DNA from 3 places in the Paenibacillus sp. UMB4589-SE434 genome. Region 3 is predicted to be linked to each of the others. Evidence: riboswitches for the same ligand, from Rfam matches in the RefSeq annotation. Region 3 holds a riboswitch; each other region holds the start of a gene.

Region 1 (5,417 bases), on a different contig from region 3:
GATGTTTGGATTGTCCACATATAAGGAATTAATCGTTCGTATAAAGGATTGTACCTCTTCATTGTCCACCAGATTTATAAAAATAGACCGCCATACATCCAAATATTGTTGAATCGTCTGGGACAGCGTAATGATCTCTTTGACGATACGCGTCACGACAGCCGCTGCTACAGTGAGCATACCAGTAATAAATACCGTCAATGCAATTGTTACACTAAGCCAACGCGGAATGCGCAGCTTATCCGTCATGCCGTTGACGAGTGGGTTCAGCATCAGTGCAATAAGCCAAGCGAATAGAAACGGGTAGATAAGCGGAAGGATAAAATAACTGCCTGCTAAAGCAGCGACAATTAAAAATGTTACCCAGCCCCCACGCCAAATACGCATCAACACAGCGGCATCCACATCAAATCTCCTTTCCCATCGGGCATAGAATGAAGAAGGTTGTCTAGTTATTCATATGACAATCACACAGGGTGACAGAACTGGAGAAGCAAAGTTGGTACTAATTTGAGCTTCGGAAGACTGTTATGGTTATGTAACATCCCGACCCTGCATGCAGAGCCGCGCATGGCATTGTTGTTAGCGAAGAAGATATCTTTTGGTTTACAGAGAAGTGCAATCAGTTTGGATGACTGATGCTTACATGTTAATCTCTTCGTTTCGTATTCAGCATTTTAGCAGCCTCATTTATGCCGTTACATATTGCCAAACTGTTAGATTGTGCTATAATAATGTCGAATGGACGCCCATTCACGTCATGTACAATAGAAAAAGTTATAGGTAATGGAAGTTTGGTGCAAATCCAACACGGTCCCGCCACTGTAATAGATCGAATATTCGGTCTTAAGTCAGGTCGTTTGCCTAGTAACTTTGTCTGGCTAGTCATTTCGAGGCGAAAGTGACTAGTTTACAAGTCTAGTGACGATTGATGCCTCGCTAGGCTTTTTTACGTTGTAAGCAGGCTGCTGACACTGATGTTAGCAAGGCCAGGTGCTCGCCGCCGAACTTGTACAATGGAGTATAGCTTGTCAAGCGGGAGGTTCTTCAAGGCAGAAGAACAAGGTGCACAATGGTGTGCATGCCCCTTTTTTATACAAGATCACCTATATGCTATTGCGTAGCAGTTGAGATTCGGTTGACGAATATCGGTGTTACAGTGTACAGTTGAGATAGACAATTTAATGATTGCTGCACAATGGCGTGCACATGATAATACAAGCAAAGAGGCTTTTGAAGGGAACGTATCCCTTTGAAAGTCTCTTTTTTTGTTTCCAATAATTTCATGGAGGTGCCTTACATGGACAAAATTTCAATGAAAACGGACATCTATCTGGGACAAGGTGCACTGGATCGCCTGTCAGAGTGGAGAAATAGACGGATCTTCGTAGTCACAGATCCATTTATGGTGAAGTCGGGGATGATTAACCTGCTGTTCGAACGACTGCATGACAGCAACGAACAATACATTTTCAGCAACATTGTTCCAGATCCTCCCGTTGAGATTGTGACAGAAGGTGTGGAAGCGCTCGGCGCGTTTCAAGCGGACCTGATGATTGCAATTGGTGGTGGATCTGCTATAGATGCAGCTAAGGCAATGAAGCTGTTCGCCCACAAATTGCTGGATCAGCATGACATGCCATTTGTAGCCATTCCGACAACTAGCGGGACAGGCTCAGAGGTGACATCGTTCTCCGTCATCAGCGACAAAGAGAAAAATATTAAATATCCTTTGGTTTCCGATGACATGCTGCCGCAAGAAGCAATATTGGACCCAGAGCTGGTCAAAAGTGTGCCCGACTTCATCACCGCTGATACGGGCATGGATGTACTGACACATGCTATTGAAGCATATGTGTCTACAAAAGCAAACGACATTTCCGATGCATTGGCGGAAAAGGCGATCAAACTCGTATTGGCTTATTTGCCACGTGCTTATCAGGATGGCAACGATCTAGAGGCACGCGAGAAAATGCACAATGCCTCTTGCCTGGCAGGGATGGCGTTTAATATTACGTCGCTCGGGCTTAACCATGGAATTGCACATGTGGCCGGAGCGAAATTCAAGATTGCGCACGGACGCATGAATGCGCTGCTGCTGCCGCATGTCATTGCCTATAATGCAGACTACAAGCCGGGTTACGGTAAAGAAGAGAGCAACGCTGCAGCGGTTAGATACGCGGAAATCGCCAGCATATTGGGATTGACTGCACCACATGCCAAGAGCGGCGTGCGCAGTCTGATTCAAGCGATCAAGCAGTTGCAGAAGCAATTAAAAATGCCGCAGACACTACAAGAGTGCGGCGTGGAACGAGCAGCGCTGGAAGAGATGCGCGGGGCCATTGCAGAAGGCGCATTGCAAGACGGATGCACGGCCACTAACCCACGTGTACCTACTGCTGCTGACGTCGTTGAAATTTTGAACAAAATGTATCAATCATAAATTGGAATGAAGTTTCAGATGTAATGATATTGACAACGCTTGCAGGTTAAAATATAGTAAAAGTAACACAACGGCGTGTTGCATACAAATAAAAGCGAAGAGGCTTCTTAAAATTTCCGTGTGAACTTTTAAGGGGTCTTTATGTTTTTTTACAGCTATTTCAAGTGTCACTGACATGAGATGGGATGAGAGTATGGACCAACACAATGAGAAACAACGAGTTATTCAAGAATATGTGCCTGGTAAACAGGTTACGCTGGCTCATATTATCGCGAATCCGAATCCGGACATTTACAAGAAGCTCGGATTGGGAAGCGAGGCAAGAGATGCCATCGGCATTATGACCATTACGCCAAGTGAGGCTTCTATTATTGCGGCTGATATTGCAACGAAGGCGGCTGGCGTTCAGATTGGCTTTGTTGACCGATTCAGCGGATCTCTGGTTGTCACGGGGGATGTATCATCCGTCGAATCCGCAGTAAGTGAAGTCCTGCTGGGACTACAACATATTATTGGCTTCTCGGCTGCGAAGATTACGAGAACGTAGGAGAAGAAGCTGCGATGAAGAAAATTATTTTTGCCGGAAGCACAGGCTCAGGTAAGACAACACTGTGCCAGAAGCTGCACGGTCAGGCAATTGCTTATAAGAAGACACAGGCTGTCGAGAGCTTCGAGCAAGCGATCGATACGCCGGGGGAGTGCATCGAGAATCGTTATTTGTACAAGATGCTGCTTGTCTCTAGTGTCGATGCAGACGTGATTGGGCTTGTGCAAGATTGCACGAAGGAAGAAAGTTATTTCCCGCCCGCTTTTGCTACCGTTTTTGCCAAGCCGGTGATTGGAATTGTGACAAAAGTAGAACTGGCACAATCCCGTGATGAGGTGGCACAAGCGAGAGCACATTTACAGGCGGCGGGTGTAGAAGCGATTTTTGAAGTCTCAACGATAGAGGACATAGGCGTAGAGGCGCTTCAACATTATTTGGAAGCGTAATGACATCCTCCTAAGGGGCGTTCAAGAGACAAGCAAATACGGCAGACAACGAGGTGCGTGACACATGAATGGAAAAATTGTAATAGTCGACGATGAACCTATTACAAGGATGGATATTCGTGAGATGCTGGAAGAGGCGGGCTACAATGTTGTAGGCGAAGCTTCCGATGGCTTTGAGGCTATCGAATTATGTAAAAAGCATCTGCCCGACTTGGTGATCATGGATGTGCAAATGCCCATTCTAGATGGTCTAAAGGCGGGTAAACGAATCATTTCAGAACAGCTGGCGGGCGGGATTGTACTGCTGACCGCATTCAGCGACAAACAAACAATCGAAAAGGCATCCGCTGTCGGAGCGCTTGGTTATCTGGTGAAGCCGCTTGATGAGAAGTCGTTTATTCCTATGGTTGAAGTGACGATTGCCAAAGGCAGGGAAATACGCAAGCTTGAACAGAATTTGTCCAAGCTGACGCAGAAAATGGAAGAGCGCAAAGCGGTCGAAAAGGCTAAAGGAATCTTGATGAAGGAAAATGGCTGTACGGAAGAAGAAGCCTATCAGACCCTGCGAAAACTAAGTATGGACCGACGTTGTCCTATGATCGAAATCGCAACGACAATCGTCATTTCGTATGACTAATGTCAAAGCACAGATTGAACAGTTGTGTAATCGTCATACGGGCTTAACAGAGTCGGATATCGAACGAATCGTAAATATTGCGCAATCCTTTGAAATGTCAGAGGTGCAGGACGATGTATTTATCGATGTGTTGTCTAGTGTGGCTAGCGAGGCTATCGTAGTCTATCACCGCCGTCCAACAGAGGGGCAATCGTTGTACTTGCATCCAGTTACGGGGGAAAAAGCACTGCGTGAAAACGAACCGGGTGTCCTAAGGACGCTGGAGACAGGCATTATGTCTCAGGGGCTCGTTGCCAACACGCAGGAGAATCATCTGGTCAGACAAACCGTATATCCGATTAAGAACCAAGAGGGTGTCATTGCGGTCGTGATTTACGAGAAGGATGTTAGCGACAACATTCAAGCCCATTTCAAGGTGACGGGGACACCGTACGAAGATAGCGAGATGTCCTCGATGCTGACCGCGATGCTGCGCTTTAAGGACTCGATCATCAATCAGTTGGAGGATGCTGTTCTCGTATTCGACAGGCATGGATTTTTGAAGCTGAAAAATATAAAAGCAGATGTGTACTATCGGCAGCTTGGTTATTTGGAGGACATTCAAGGATTACATTATGACAATCTGTCGCTCGATCAGACCATGTTTGCTGAGGTAATGAGGCAGCATTCGGTTGCTCCAAGTTGTCCGTTGACGACAGATGTAAAGGCCGCAGACCGCTACTATCAGGTAAAACGGTTATTTATAGAAGAGCAAGATCTTTGTGTAGGTGTGATTCTGCATGATGTGACCGAGATCAAAGACAAGGAAGCAGAAATTGTATCCAAGTCGGTGGCCATTCGGGAAATTCATCATCGGGTAAAAAATAATTTGCAGACGGTAGCTTCTCTGCTCCGAATACAGGGGCGTCAATGCGAGAGTCCTGAAGCTAAAAAATGCTTAAATGACAGCGTCAGCCGTGTCCTTGCGATCGCGGCGACTCATGAGCTGTTATCCACCGAAATCGATGCACAGGTGGACCTGCTTGATGTAATACGACTTATAGCTGCGAACATTCAACGCTGTTTTGTTGACTGCCAAGCGGTAGATATCCAAATATCGGCCGCACAAAGTATCTGCTTGGACAGTGATCGTACGGTGGCAATTGCCCTTATTGTGAGCGAATTGCTTCATAATAGCTATGAACATGCGTTTGATGACTGTTCAGATGGAACGATAAAGGTAAGTGCGCATTTAGAAGGCGGCTTAGTCACAGTGGAGGTTGCTGATGACGGCATTGGATTTGCCGCTGATGAGGGTTCGCATAAAAGCTTAGGTTTATCGATTGTACGCAGTTACGTGAAGGA
Region 2 (5,417 bases), on a different contig from region 3:
GGCTGCAGCTTACATATGGGATCGCATTGTTGGCGATCCGCGTTGGCTGCCGCATCCGGTTGTCATGATCGGTAAGGGAATAACTGCAATGGAGCGATTTATCCGGCGTGTATCGGGGTCGGAAAGGATGTTGAAGCCATTAGGCAGCCTGCTGCCGCTTGTCATCGTCGGCGGGACTTGGGGTGTGACATGGACGCTGCTCTTTGCACTGCATCATGTCCATCCGTGGCTGGCGTGGGGAGTAGAAGCTCTGCTGATTGGGACCACAATTGCGGTCAAGGGGCTGCAAGATGCCGGGATGGCGGTATACCGCAAGCTTGCGGGGGGAGACTTAGCTGGTGCTAGACGAGAGGTGGGCATGATTGTCGGACGTGACACAGATACGCTGGATGAACCCGAAATTGTTCGGGCTACAGTAGAAACTGTGGCTGAAAATATCGTGGATGCGGTTATTTCTCCGTTATTTTTTGCGTTATTTGGTGGTGCCCCACTCGCCATGGCCTATAGAGCCATTAATACGTTAGATTCGATGGTTGGGTATAAAAATGAAAAATACATGAATCTCGGATGGGCATCAGCCCGCTTGGACGATTTGGCGAACTGGATTCCTGCACGTGTTACCGCTCTGCTGCTGACTGTTAGTGCCTGGCTGTTCCGGGCAGGTGATGCGAAGCGTGCGTGGCAGACGGCGCTGCACGACGCGGAGGAACACCCGAGTCCGAACAGCGGCTGGCCGGAAGCGGCGGTTGCGGGCGCGCTCCACATACGCTTGGGGGGCTACAACGTGTACAAAGGCGTTCGATCTTTCCGTGCCTATATGGGGAAACCGTTGGAGGAACTGGCAGCCAAGCATATTCCGGCAACTTGTCGGCTGCTGCGTGGTACTTCACTGCTGTTCGCGGTGCTGGGCTTGCTCGCGCTTATGCTGCGCGGTGGGTGGCTGCTGTGATGTCACTTCCACGAGCAGTAGGGCATCGTCGAGCAGCTAGAGGGGATAGCGTGGCAAATCGTCGCAAGCCAGCGAGAGGTGAGGCAAGGGATGCAACGACAGGTGGCAATAGCATAGCGTTTACCCGATGTTCAGCACGTGGCTGTCGTAAGTCACCAGGCAAACGTGTGTTGAGCGGTAGAAGCTCCGCGGTTAGCCAAAGTGCGACTCGCAGTAAGCAAATGGCGTGTGACAGGAGTGAGGCTCTACATAAAGGCTTAGCCCGCAATAGGGGCACAGCCGGCAATCGTCGCACCCCTGTGCTGGTGCGACTGTATGTTGCGCGCCACGGTGTGACGCGCGCTAATGTCGAGCGGCGGTATGTCAGCCGCTCGGACGTGCCGCTCCTGCCTGAGGCCGGAGCGGCTTTACGCCCGCTGCGCCGCAAGCTGGCAGCGCGGCGTCCGCTCGCATTCGCGAGCGATATGCGCCGGTGCGTGAGCACCTTGGCGCAGGTGTGCCCACACGGCGCACAGCGGGCCGTGTTTGATGAGCGCTTGCGCGAGCTTGATTTCGGCCAATGGGAAGGCCTGACATACAGCGACTTGCAAGCGGACGACCACTATCGCGCCTGGCTGGACAACATGGAGGCGGTTGTCCCGCCAGGCGGGGAGTCGTGGTCCAGCTTTGAAGCACGTACAGCAGACGCATGGCAAGCGATTCTGGCAAGCGCGTTAGTCCGCTCCCCTTCTAAGGGAAGTAAACCATGGGTGTCCCGATGCTCCAAAGTACGCAGAACATTCCGTTCACCGAGGAGTGTCCCCCTTAAGGACATTTTGATCGTGACACACGGTGGAGTGGTGCGCAGCTTGTACACACTTGCTTGGCCAGAGGCATCATTCTGGGACATGACAGTGCCAACTGGAGGCGGGTATATCATCATCGCGCAGCGGTGGGGCAGGCAGTGGCGATTCCTGCGGACAGAGCCGCTTGTGTAGTGCTTTGTTGGCATCATACATTTCCATGAGAATTACTTGATAGGTGAGATCAATCTACGTATGAGCCAGATGGAAAAGGTAGGATTGCGAAATATGTAACTTGCTATCCCTCTGTTGTTCACCTATAATCAATCATTAAGTTCACAATTGGAACGGACAAGTGTATATGACGTCTTCAGGTCCTGTCCCAGATGCAAGGAGACAGGTAATAGGGAAGCCGGTGCAATTCCGGCACGGTCCCGCCACTGTATAACGGAGTTACCCTATGATGAGCTAATGTCCGACCCTGATGGGGAGGAATAGTCATCATGAATTCCGTAAGTCAGGAAACCTGCCAGAAGACGTGACGAGCAACAATCCTTCGCGGAAAGGACCAACGTCAACTCCTATCGGTCGCTTGTTAGCGACGATATATGTGTGCGGACATGAATCCGAGGCATATGTCGACAGCTGACTGCGATAAGCTTCTGCTGTACGATGTCAGTCGATCAGATCCCTATTCCCGCTATGTTGTGGAATAGGGATTTTATTATGTGGTAGGGAATAGTTAACAATATCCGAAGAGCGAAAGAGCGATGCTGAAATGCGCTGACCGTTTCTGGAATGAGAACAAGTTATTTGTCAAGATAAGGGGAGATTTATTCATGAAACCATGGTGGAATCGTACTTTAGCAGCTTTGATGGTATGCGTGTTGGCTGTAAGCCTCGCTGCTTGTGGCGGAGCTAAGGAAGAAGGCACACCAGCACCAGACAAGCAGCAGGAACAGACGGGAACAGAGACATCTACTGATGCCTTAAAGACTACATATCCGTTAACAGTGAAGGATGTAACAGGAGAAGAGTTTAAGTTTGACAAAGCTCCTGAGCGTATTGTGTCGGTGTCTCCTGCAGAGACAGAATCCCTGTTTGCTTTAGGGCTGGATAGCCAGATTGCAGGGGTATCTGATTATGATGACTACCCGGAAGCAGCGAAGACTAAAGCTAAAATGGGCGGCATTATGAAGCCTAACGAAGAGGCCATTATCGCAGCAAAGCCTGATATCGTATTTACCGGCATCTCCATGAAAGAAGATGTGGTGAAGAAGTTCCGTGATTTGGGAATTACGATATTTAAAGTAGAACCTAAATCATTTGATGATGTACTTAAAAATATCGAATTGTATGGTCTGATTACGGACCGTCAGCAGCAAGCGAAAGATATTGTAGAGGGCATGAAAAAGACACGTGACGATATCCAAACGGCTGTTAAAGATGTAACGGAGAAGAAAAAAGTATATATTGAGTTCTCACCAGGCTGGACGGTTGGCAGCGGCGAGTTTATGAATGAATTGATCGAGCTGGCAGGTGGCGTAAACGTAGCAGCGGATGCGCAAGGCTGGGTTCAGATCAATGAAGAAAACATCATTAAGAGCAACCCAGATGTAATCATGTTCACGCAAGGTATTGTAGATTCGGCTACAAACAAGACGCTTGAAGAGATTATACGTGGACGCAAGGGCTGGGAAAACATTAACGCAATCAAGAACAACCAGGTCATTGGCGTTGACTCGAACTTGATTAGCCGTCCGGGACCTCGTGTAGCGGAAGGACTCAAGATCATTGCAAAAGCCATCTATCCAGATTTAATCAAGTAATACCACAATTGTTGAGAGATTACACCAAGATGAGCAACTTAAGATGGGATGAGGCATGATGAATAACATCAACCGAACATCGCGTTTAACGTGGCGACACATCACAATCGCAGGAGGAGCAGGCATATTGCTGCTCCTTTTGTCCGTTGTAGGATGTCTTGCAATCGGTTCCGTACATATGCCATTTGGCGAGATTACACGTATTTTGCTGCACCACCTTCCTTGGATCGGGGATCAGGTTCCAGTTACATGGGATGATGCTTCTGCTCAAATAATGATGAATGTTCGTTTCCCGCGTGTGCTGCTGGCTGTTTTGGTAGGGGCCTCGTTAGGCATTGCGGGGACCGCGTTTCAAGGGGTGCTGCGTAATCCATTAGCAGATCCTTATACATTGGGGGTATCATCTGGAGCCTCAGTTGGTGCAGCGCTGCTTATTTATTTTGGGCTGCAGTACGCCTTCTTCGGACAATGGACAATACCAGTTGTTGCATTTGTAACGGGAGTACTTACGCTTATTGTTGTCTTGCGAATGGCAAGGGAAAATGGCAAAATTCCGATCGAGACCCTAATACTGTCGGGTGTGGTGACCAATGCATTTCTAGGGGCTATTGTGTCCTTTATGGTAGCTATGTCCAAGCAGACGATCAATGAAATTTTGTTTTGGGTAATGGGGAGTTTGGCTTTAAGAGGCTGGCCTTATATTTATGTAATTGCCCCTTACTTTGCAGTAACCTTTATTGTGTTGTGTGCTTATACACGGCAGCTCAATCTGCTTGCCCTTGGCGAGCGACAGGCGTCCCATCTGGGATTGGACGTAGAGCGGACCAAATGGATCGTGCTGTTAACTGCAACGTTAGTAACGGCAGGGGCTGTCTCTGTATCCGGAGTCATCGGGTTCGTAGGACTGGTGGTCCCTCATATGCTTCGACTTATCGTAGGACCTGATTATAGATTGCTTATGCCGATGTCAGCTTTGGGCGGTGGTATATACGTGATGTGGGCAGATACGATTGCGCGCTCAGCGCTGGCACCTACGGAAATTCCGCTGGGTGTTGTCACTGCCTTTATCGGTGCACCATTCTTTGCTTATTTATTGATACGCAACAAAAAGGTGAGACGGGGGGAGTGAGGCGCTAATGGCACATCAACATCAAGGCCCAGGGAGTGTGACGTTAAAAACAGCAGGTATGTCGGAGTCCAAAGGAAAGATCGAATCTAATACCAGCTCTGACGGCGCTAATGCTAGTGATTACACGTCAAGCATACCGTATGCTGTGACCGAAGTCCCTGTCATTGCTGCTGCTGGATTGTATCATAGCTATGGCGGCCGACAAGTGCTGCATGATGTCTCGCTCTCTGTTCAAGCAGGTGAATGGCTGGGCATTATCGGCCCTAATGGCAGCGGCAAATCAACGCTGTTATCCCTGCTGTCTAATGCAGAGACACCGTCAAAGGGCGCGGTATCCATTTATGGAAAAGCCATTCATGCTTATAAGCGAAAGGAATTATCCCGTCTTATGGCAGTGCTGCAGCAGGAAGCTTTGCCGCCTGTGCATTTCACGGTGCGGGATATTGTTGAAATGGGCAGATTTCCCTATCAATCCTGGTTTGGCAGTGAACGCGAAGACAGCGGGCTGATCGTGGATCATATTATGTCTAAGCTCCAACTGGAACAGATCGCAGATCGCCCACTGGACCGCTTGAGCGGAGGACAGCGACAGCGGGCAGCGCTCGGCAAATTGATGGCGCAATCGCCTAGTATTGTTTTGTTGGATGAACCGACCACTTATCTTGATATTCGCTATCAGGTTCAGTTTATGGATGTGATTAGGGATTGGCAGCAGGATTGCGGTTTGA
Region 3 (5,417 bases):
GCTCATATTGATGCTTAGCGAATACTTCTACGATGTCTCCTCCGCTGCGTGCTGTTTCTACGGAGATGACATCTGCATCCATTTCCCGGATCAAGTCGACCATATCCGAGAAATCACAGTAACACATATGTGTATGCACCTGCGTCTCCGGTTTTACGCCACTTGTCGTCAGGCGGAACGCTTTAACCGTCCATTCACGGTATCCTTGCTTGTCATCTGGATGCAGCGGCATACCCTCTTTGACCGCTGGCTCATCGACCTGAATCATGCCAATGCCCGCTTCTTCCAAAGCTTGAATCTCTTGACGAAGAGCCCATGACAATTGGTAGGCTGCTTCCTCACGTGAAATATCATCGCGTACGAACGACCAATTCAAGATGGTCACTGGTCCTGTTAACATTCCTTTTACCGGTTTGCTGGTAAGGGATTGGGCATATTCCGTCTCGACGACCGTCATCGCTTCCACAAATGCTACATCCCCGTACAATACAGGCGGCTTCACGCAGCGCGAACCGTAAGATTGCACCCAACCGTTCTTGGTAAATACGAACCCTTCCAACTTCTCACCAAAGTACTCTACCATATCTGTACGTTCAAATTCACCATGAACAAGCACATCGATACCAATTTGTTCTTGAATATCAATCCATCGTTTCATTTCGGCTTGCAAATACGCTGTGTATGCAGCCTCACTCCACTCGCCTTTGCGGAACTTTAAGCGAGCTTTACGAACTTCAGCTGTCTGCGGCAAACTCCCGATTGAAGTTGTAGGCAGCAGCGGGAGGTTGGACCAGCGAGCTTGATGTAATGCCAGACGTTCGGAGAACGGAACACGTGTCCACGCTTCCTCAGACGACTGAATCCGTAATAATTCTTCTTTCACCTGCGGGCGGTTGCGTTCTGGCAAGCTGCGCCATTCAGCAACAGCTTGCGCACTGGCAACGATACCAGCTTCCGTGTCCGCCGTAGGATTCGCGAGATGCTGGGCCAGAAGTTCGAGTTCAACCAGCTTCTCATCCGCTCCGGTTAAGATCGTACGTACATATTCTGGAAGCTCAGTCTCGCTGCTTAACGTCAATGGAACATGCAGCAAGCTGCAGGACGGCTGCACGATCCAACGTTCAGCTGGTACTTGAGGCTTCACATATTGTGTCAACAGCTCTGTCACTGCGGCAAGATCGGTCTTCCAAATGTTGCGTCCATCGATGACGCCAAGAGCAATGCGCTTATCAGCAGGGAATCCAAGTTTTTGAATTGCCTCCAGGTTACGCGCTTTTCCATGTACAAGATCGAGACCAAGTACGTCAACTGGCAGCTCTACAAACGATTCATAGTCAGATACGCTTTCAAAGTAAGTTTGCACCCAAATGGAGAGGGATGGAGACTGTGCACGAAGATATGTGTATATCTCTTTGACGGCTACCCATTCTTCTTTATTCATCGGCAGCACGAATCCAGGTTCATCCAACTGAACATTTGTAACCCCTTCAGCAGCAAGAGCAACAAGCACTTCGCCATATACGACAGCAAACTGTTTTGCGACAGCAGCACGATCGGCCGCAGCAATTCCTTTCATTAAGCGAACAAATGTATAAGGTCCGACGAGGACTGGCTTCCATACGGACACGTCCACACTTCCCGCCTGCTTCGCACGGCGTACTGCTGCTACCGGATGGTTATACAACAGTTCAGGTGCACGGTCTTCCCATTCTGGAACGATGTAATGATAGTTGGTATTAAACCATTTTGTCATCTCGCATGCAGTTGATTGTGCAGTACCGCGCGCCATGCCAAATGTAACATCTATTATCGCTTGGGGTGTACCAGCAGCATCACTTTGTGATGACTTCAATGTGTCCAACTGATCGGCAAACTCATGACGGAAACGTTCAGGGATAATATCAAACATAACTGCAGTATCCAGTACGTGATCGTACCACGTATAATCTTGCACAGGAACATAAGACAGCTTGGCGTCAACCAACGTCGTAAGACGCTCTGCTTCAATACGGTTTAACTCCGTTTCCAATTGTGCAGAAGAAGTTTTGCCTCCCCAATATTGTTCCAAAGCTTTTTTCCATTCACGATTGTACCCGATACGAGGATATCCGATGACACTAGTGTTTAATTGACCCATTGTTGCAGCCTCCCCAAATTGAATGTCAAATTATAATTTGCTGTTACGTCATTACGTCGTTACGTCTTCGAAAACACAAAAAAGGGCATTGCTATCTTTGCATACAAAGATAGCAATGCCCGTAAACGTCATGTCAAAGAACAACATCAGATGTGCGTATAGCTCCTTGAATTCAACTACCTCTTACATTCTATCTGCTTACGTCAGACGAATGCAGTCTTGCGTATTATACGCATATGACAGCAGTTAAACACCAAGATTATCCGCGATACATAAAGCTTTCCTCGGTCTGGTTCTATGCCAGCCATCAAGCCTTATGAAGGAACATCCGTGTTCACGTAACACCTCCCTATCTCCCGTAGGTTATGCAGTGTCGTCAGAACGGGCAGGTCTCCTGGCTTCAACCTCATCGATGTCAACTGCCTTCCCGATCATCAAGACCAGTGGCATAGTTAGCTGCATCTCAGCTGTTACAGTGGCGGGACCGCGTCGGTATTGCACCGACTTCCCTATTAAGCTTTGACGTTACCCAAAGCACCTGTTCTCATCTATTCAATTGCGTTGGTTATCGTAACCAATTGTCCTGATTATATCTGCTGCATGAACAAATGACAAGCTTTTATTATCTAGTGTATTTATCGGAATAGAGGTAAATACAATTAAATTAATCAAATAAACAAAATTTTCTCGCGTCTTGGGCTGATTCGTCTTCCCAAAATCCATTTCATTTTATTCATCTTCACCAAGCCCCATAACTAAAAATACTTATAGCCGTCAGCAGGCTTGCAAATTTAACTAGGGGCATCCGCTACCGTACCCTTAACGAAAAACTAAGTAATAACAGGACGTATGTTGCATTGCACTTTGAGGTAAGAACCGTTATGCTGCACAAGAGTTGTTAATAGCTTTGATTTAATCTGACAGCAGCTCGTCTAGCGCTTTTTGATATTTCAAATTTCTTATATAATCTTGTTCAGTCGGCGACTCAATTCTTGATAAGTTCATGTTATCCATAATATCTGCAATCTTAACGCTTCTAGCAACGGGAACAGATTTCAAACGCTGAATGAACTCGATATACGATTCATCTTTATGCCTAGTCAGACATTCAATTGCAAATACTGCATCTTCGGATAATCCGAGCTCAAGTAATTCTTTGCTATTGAGCTCGGTATCCTCTAGAACATCATGCAGAACCGCTACAATTTTTTCTTCCTCGCTTTTCATTTTCAACATGACACGAAGCGGATGCAGTATGTAGGGATTACCGCCTTTGTCCACTTGTCCATCGTGAGCTTTTGTAGCGAGTATGATAGCTTTGCTTATGTTGTTCAACGAATCAGCTCCCATACACTGATTTTTAGTTCAAGCCACTATTCAACGATCATTCTATCATTTTCCACTATCCGACCTGATCGCACATTGGATTCAGACTTAGTCTCTTGGATAATCCAGACTCATAATATCCATAAACGGAACCTTAATCGTTGCACCTTCTTGATTTACATGTACTTTACCTGTACGAGAGTCCAATTGGACAATCTGTCCTTTCACTCCCTCATCCCATCCCCATACTGTAAGGACAACAATAGATTCTTCTTGATAGGCTTCTGTTATCTGATTACCAAGTTCCTCTAGTACAAATTCATCACGTGTAGGTCGTTTTGGTACTTTTGCCTTTGCCATGTGTCAACCTCCTGTACTCATGCTAGTATAAATTTAATAATCAATCTTTATTATCATTTAAACCTATACAAAGTGACTTCATATTCCATAAACACTTCACTTAAAATGCTACTTACTGCGTCCCAATCCCCATTTGCCAACCCGCAACCAATGTTATAAGGCAAAGCTACACTTAAATTATTTAGTACTGCGTAATCTCTTAATGTTTCTAGGGCAGCTTTAAGAGCTTCATAATTAGTATACACTGTTTTTTGTCTTCCATAGTTTAATTGCCCATATAGATTGGCTACTTCATTCGATCCAGTATTAATGATCTGACACTTGCCAAGCAATTGGGACGGGCTCTGGTGTTTGGAGCAGAATTCTTTATACATGGGATAGAGGTTAGAATAGGCTGCCCTCAGCGACTTGGCGATACCTGATCCCATTACACCCTGACAATTAACTTGATGCCCAATGATATCTTCTGTTGCTTTTAATAAATCACCCTCTACAATATACACAGCCATTTGTAACTGTCTCCTCTTAATATATTCATTCAAAATTAATATACTTATTCAAAATTTGTTGCTATGGCCTCCGCCTTCTTCACATGTGTAAACGTTTAATTGTTCGGCCCTTCTTGGCCACAAAAATGCACCCCCTAGAATCATTGGATACCCTAAGGGTTGTTCCAATGTGCATTCTAAGGGGTGCACTTTATTAATAAAGGCGAAGGTATCCAAGTGTAGTTGCACGAATATAATTTAGCTATGTGCCGGTTATACGAACCATACATCGCTTCATTGAATATAACGACCGCCAATTTGCAGTAAGATCAACTAGCCTTCCCGAACAAAGACTATTTCTTCGTTCCGCTCGTCAATTGTCAGCTGCTCATTCTCCAAGAACCAGATATCATTCTGCTCCATGTAAAATGTGATGCCGTTCAACTGCACCGTCACAGCCGGATATCGCGGACTATCCTTCATAATACCAAATGAGTAGGGTCCTGTCGCGCTGAATCCACTGTATCGGACAAAGACACGTACGCTATCGCCAGCTACAAATCCCCATTCAGATTGAAAACGTTGTACAGCTTCAGAGGTTACCCGCAATTGCATATGACTTCCTCCTCTATCATCTTCTATTAGCTCATCCTGATGTATTTGCGATGAACTTCTGTAACAATGATCATAACATGTTATGTCCAAATTGCCTACTCATACCCTATTATCTATTACCAAATTTAAGAAAAGAAGCAGCGCCTATGCTCAGCGCATTGATTCTGCTTCTTTGTATTACAAGCTTTAATTATTTTGCTGCATTTTCACCCGTTGCAGGCGCAGCGCATTAAGCACAACCGATACCGAACTGAAAGCCATTGCCGCGCCTGCCAGCCATGGCGCTAATAGGCCAAGTGCTGCAACCGGTATGCCAACAGAGTTGTAGAACAACGCCCAGAATAAATTCTGTTTAATATTACGCATGGTTCTACGGCTCATATCCATCGCATCGGCAATACCATTCAGGTCGCCACGCATTAGCGTCACACCAGCCGTCTCCATTGCTACGTCAGTACCCGTACCAATCGCAAACCCGATATCCGCCGAGG

What was found. A riboswitch is a leader RNA that binds a small molecule or an ion and turns the genes downstream of it on or off. The one in region 3 is predicted to bind cobalamin.
Region 1: another riboswitch for cobalamin. It lies ahead of QP775_RS15730 (1-propanol dehydrogenase PduQ); the one in region 3 lies ahead of metE (5-methyltetrahydropteroyltriglutamate--homocysteine S-methyltransferase).
Region 2: another riboswitch for cobalamin. It lies ahead of QP775_RS19045 (ABC transporter substrate-binding protein); the one in region 3 lies ahead of metE (5-methyltetrahydropteroyltriglutamate--homocysteine S-methyltransferase).

What each region holds. Positions count from the first base shown of each region.
Region 1 covers NZ_JASOYK010000004.1:101,151-106,567, forward strand. The annotation lists gene ytvI (sporulation integral membrane protein YtvI) at 1-405, opposite strand, end outside; adenosylcobalamin (AdoCbl) riboswitch at 763-914, shown strand; gene QP775_RS15730 (1-propanol dehydrogenase PduQ) at 1,301-2,443, shown strand; gene QP775_RS15735 (BMC domain-containing protein) at 2,637-2,990, shown strand; gene QP775_RS15740 (EutP/PduV family microcompartment system protein) at 3,005-3,436, shown strand; gene QP775_RS15745 (ANTAR domain-containing response regulator) at 3,501-4,073, shown strand; gene QP775_RS15750 (sensor histidine kinase) at 4,066-5,417, shown strand, end outside.
Region 2 covers NZ_JASOYK010000006.1:64,759-70,175, forward strand. The annotation lists gene cbiB (adenosylcobinamide-phosphate synthase CbiB) at 1-949, shown strand, start outside; gene QP775_RS19040 (histidine phosphatase family protein) at 865-1,926, shown strand; cobalamin riboswitch at 2,087-2,279, shown strand; gene QP775_RS19045 (ABC transporter substrate-binding protein) at 2,571-3,560, shown strand; gene QP775_RS19050 (FecCD family ABC transporter permease) at 3,619-4,689, shown strand; gene QP775_RS19055 (ABC transporter ATP-binding protein) at 4,697-5,417, shown strand, end outside.
Region 3 covers NZ_JASOYK010000001.1:1,738,653-1,744,069, forward strand. The annotation lists gene metE (5-methyltetrahydropteroyltriglutamate--homocysteine S-methyltransferase) at 1-2,137, opposite strand, end outside; cobalamin riboswitch at 2,505-2,694, opposite strand; gene QP775_RS07090 (GTP pyrophosphokinase) at 3,050-3,472, opposite strand; gene QP775_RS07095 (YolD-like family protein) at 3,572-3,823, opposite strand; gene QP775_RS07100 (macro domain-containing protein) at 3,877-4,332, opposite strand; gene QP775_RS07105 (HesB/YadR/YfhF family protein) at 4,645-4,926, opposite strand; gene QP775_RS07110 (heavy metal translocating P-type ATPase) at 5,113-5,417, opposite strand, start outside.